2 regions of the Phytobacter palmae genome follow, and region 1 is predicted to be linked to the other one. Evidence: predicted binding sites of a transcription regulator. Region 1 holds the regulator's gene; the other holds the start of a gene.
What was found. Region 1 encodes ArgR, which controls arginine synthesis, uptake and breakdown. Its sites were predicted from a motif close to ANTGAATAAAAATACANT; they were not measured.
Positions count from the first base shown of each region.

Region 1 (2,204 bases):
AGAGCGGGCGTTGCGTCTTCTCCAGAAAAGCCTTTAATTTTTACATCTGTAGGAATATGGCTGAGGTCAACAGCAACCCCAGGGGTTACAGGAGCGATGTCATAGAGAGAGAGTTCTGAACCTGAAGGCAGTTGTGTTTTAAGTAGTAGAGCTAACGCCTGGCCGATGCCGCCAGCTGCGCCGAGGACTGCAACTTTCATCATAAACTCCTTATTATGGTTAGCTAAATATTTTGTTACTCCATTGCGGCGACCTTAATTCACCCTGATAATTATGGCAACGAACCAGCCAAAATTCTGCGGCATGGCACGCTTTTAAAATATTATAATGGGCATTTGTGACCGTCAGACCGGCAAACCAAGCAACTAACATTGAGAGTTTACAATATAGCGCTGATATCCATCTAAACAATATCATTTCAGTAACATTTATTTTACTTTTGCTTGAATTTGCGACACATGACACAGTGGGTTCCCATAACGTAATTTGATAAAATTCTCGCAAACAATAAGAAAATTTGAGTTATTTCCATAGCAGATTATTTGCATAAAAATTCATCCATGTGCATAATAATGTAGTTTTCACGGCCTTAATACGGGTGACTTATGCGAAGCTCGGCAAAACAAGAAGAATTAGTTAAAGCGTTTAAAGCGCTGCTTAAAGAAGAGAAATTTAGTTCTCAGGGAGAGATTGTTCTGGCCTTACAAGAACAGGGCTTTGACAATATCAATCAGTCTAAAGTGTCCCGTATGCTGACTAAATTCGGTGCTGTGCGTACGCGCAACGCCAAAATGGAGATGGTTTACTGTTTGCCTGTCGAAATGGGCGTCCCAACCACCTCCAGCCCGCTCAAAAATCTGGTTCTTGATATCGATTACAACGATGCCGTCGTTGTGATTCATACAAGCCCAGGCGCTGCGCAGTTGATTGCACGCTTACTGGACTCGCTGGGCAAAGCAGAAGGTATTCTGGGCACCATTGCCGGTGACGATACCATTTTCACTACCCCGGCAAGCGGCTTCACGGTCAAAGAGCTTTACGAAGCTATTCTTGTACTTTTCGAACAAGAGCTTTAATTCATTCCCCCCGGTTTCGTGCCGGGGAAGAACGTCTCTGTCGGGCTCCTCTCTCTTCCTCCCTTGTTTTTAACACAATGTGCGAATTTCCTTCGCATTCCATTCACGCAATGAATGTTTTCGCACAAAAAATCAAAATCACGCATTTCATTGATTTTCATAGATAAAAAAATCAAAGAAGATTATGAACCCCCGTTTTTTATGCCTTTTTGACTATAAAAAAAGGTTTCTTTACCACTTACTTACAATGGCAATAATTAGCTCAGTATTAATTTTACACGTTATTAGTGTATACTTGATTTTGTGATGAGGGTCACGAAACAAAGCCCTCAGGAATTACGATTCGACGAGGTAAACATTATGAAAATCAAATCAACTGTAGCAACTCTCAGCATCCTTTCTGTTCTGTCATTTGGCGCATTTGCGGCGAGCTCTATTGATGCTGACCAGGCGCAAAACCGCCAGTCATTAGGCACCGTCTCAGTCGGCGGCGTTGCATCATCCCCCATGGATATGCGTGCAGAACTGAACAAAAAAGCGGATGAGCAGGGTGCGTCTTCTTATCGCATCATCGAAGCACGTACAGGCGATAGCTGGCACGCCACTGCTGAGCTGTATAAATAATTAACCGACTACCCTATGTCATCATCGCTCAACGGCACCAGGAATAAAAATAGCGGTATAAACCTTCTCGCCGTTGAGTATTGAGGAGAAAGACAATGAAACGTAACGTAATCATCGCAGCCCTTGGTTTAGCTTCACTGATCTCATTTGGCGCCAGCGCAGCTACCCAACTGTCCGATAATCAAACGCAAAATATGCAGGCCATGGGCTCCATTTCGGTTTCCCAGACCGCAAGCTCTCCAATGAGCATCCGTGATGAACTGTCTGCGAAGGCGGATGCGGCTGGTGCGAAAGCCTATCGCGTGACCGAGCTCCAGGAAGGTGATACCTGGCACGCAACGGCGGAACTCTACAAATAAACCCTCGTCGTCTACTCCGACGACTTGCCCCCGCCTGTCGGGGGCTTTTTTATGGGCTGCATTAACGCACGTTAAAACGCAACTGGCCTTCCAGCTCTTCCTCTGCTTCATCAAACAATAGAATTAGCGCGCCGAAACGACGCCG
Region 1 covers NZ_JBCIVJ010000011.1:36,189-38,392, reverse strand. The annotation lists gene mdh (malate dehydrogenase) at 1-200, opposite strand, end outside; gene argR (transcriptional regulator ArgR) at 606-1,076, shown strand; gene yhcN (peroxide/acid stress response protein YhcN) at 1,437-1,700, shown strand; gene yhcN (peroxide/acid stress response protein YhcN) at 1,796-2,059, shown strand; gene AAIG39_RS14405 (barstar family protein) at 2,121-2,204, opposite strand, start outside.

Region 2 (2,204 bases), on a different contig from region 1:
CGCTGTCACCGTCGCCAAGGTACAGACCGACAGATGGAATCTGATGTTTCTTCGCCCAGGCCAACAGGGTTTTGTTCGCCGTTCCCGCCAGAGCACCGGTAATAATGTCGATTTGATCGGCCGGGGTCACGCGCAGGCCATTTTTCTTTTTCACCGGCAGGTTGAGCTGTTTCATCAACTCATCCACTACGCAGCCGCCACCGTGGACAATGACCAGCGGGCGCTGGTGCGATTCACGATAATTCACCAGCGCGGTAAACAGACGCTCCAGCGCTTCTTCACTATCCAGCAGTACGCCGCCGAGTTTAATAATTAATGGATTCATCATCAGGCCTGCACTCAATTAGATAAGAGACTGGGTTTCAGCGTAGCCGAAACGAATATTGGCACACTGCACTGCCTGTGCAGCCGCGCCTTTTAATAAGTTATCTTCGGTGGCCACAACAATCAGGTGCTCGTCCTTCACGGCGAAACCAATATCGCAGAACGGCAGGCCAACCACATTTTTCAGAGCCGGAACGCCTTTATCGTACAGGCGTACCAGCGGTTTATTGCCATAAGCCTGTTGGAAAATCCCGGCGATCTGAACCTGTGTTACCCCTGGTTTCAGACGGCAGGTAATGGTTTCCAGAATGCCACGCGGGAAATTACCCAGATGCGGGGTAAAAATAACGTCAGCGCCCAGGTGGGTGGTGATTTCCGGATGATGACGATGATTGAACACGCCATACGGCTGCAGGCTGACTTCACAGAAACTATTCGAGATAGCGGCTTTACGCCCTGCGCCACTCACACCACTGGTGGCGTTAATTACTGGCCACTGATTCAGTTCCAGCACACCCGCATCGATCAGTGGTTTAAGGGAGAGCTGAGCCGCCGTTGGGTAGCAACCCGGTACGGCTATCAGCTTCGCCTCTTTCAGTGCATCCGTGTTCCACTCCGCCAGACCATACACTGCCTGCGCGAGGAGGTCCGGATGTTGATGAGTAAAGCCATAGAATTTTTCATAGAACGCAGGATCGTTAACACGAAACGCACCAGACAGGTCAAAAACCACGCAACCTGCAGCGAGGAATTGTGGCGCCAAATCGTGGCTAACTTCATGCGCCGTTGCCAGAAATACAACATCCACACCTTGTGCGAACTCACTGATATCCGACATCGGCTGCAATGGCAGGTCGACAATGCCTTTCAACTGCGGATGTAAATCAGAGACCAATTTTCCTGCATCATTGCTTTGCGCTGAAACCGTCAAAGCGGTTATGTTCATATGAGGATGGCGATTTACATAGGTCACTAGCTCTGCGCCGGCGTAACCGCTGGCACCCACAATTAATGTGTTCAACATCGGGGCAGTCTACCTTCTTAGTACGTCATGTTTGCCAGGGAGTGATTTGGCATCAATCCCACGTCGCGCTGTAAAGGCGCCGGATGGGTTCCTTTACGCTCAGCATTAATGTATTTTTATTCACTATTAATGCATGAATATTGATACTATCACGAACTCAGGTATGTCAACAATGAAAATGAATTTGCCACCATTTATCGAGATTTACCGCGCCCTGATTGGCACTCCGTCTATCAGCGCAACGGAAGAAGCCCTTGATCAAAGCAATGCTTCTTTAATCAATCTGCTGGCTGGATGGTTTGGCGACCTCGGGTTCAAGGTTGAAGTACAACCCGTCCCCGGCACACGCAACAAGTTTAATCTATTAGCCAGCATCGGTGAGGGCGCTGGCGGTCTTCTGTTGACCGGCCATACCGATACCGTTCCCTTTGATGACGGGCGCTGGACGCGCGATCCCTTCACGCTGACGGAACATGATAACAAGCTCTACGGCCTGGGCACCGCCGATATGAAAGGCTTCTTCGCCTTCATTCTTGACGCGTTGCGTGATGTTGATGTGACGAAACTGAAAAAGCCGCTCTACATTCTGGCGACGGCCGATGAAGAGACCAGCATGGCAGGTGCGCGTTATTTTGCTGAAAATACGCAACTGCGGCCGGATTGCGCCATCATCGGCGAGCCCACCTCACTGCAACCGGTCCGCGCGCACAAAGGCCATATCTCCAGTGCAATTCGCATACTGGGGCAATCGGGTCATTCAAGCGATCCCGCCAGAGGGGTAAATGCTATTGAACTGATGCATGATGCCATTGGTCATATTCTGCAGCTACGCGACAATCTGAAAGAGCGTTTTCAC
Region 2 covers NZ_JBCIVJ010000016.1:116,925-119,128, reverse strand. The annotation lists gene argB (acetylglutamate kinase) at 1-328, opposite strand, end outside; gene argC (N-acetyl-gamma-glutamyl-phosphate reductase) at 344-1,348, opposite strand; gene argE (acetylornithine deacetylase) at 1,521-2,204, shown strand, end outside.
Region 2: argC (N-acetyl-gamma-glutamyl-phosphate reductase) is a predicted target of ArgR. The motif match lies at 1,456-1,473, and genes of this name have one in related genera.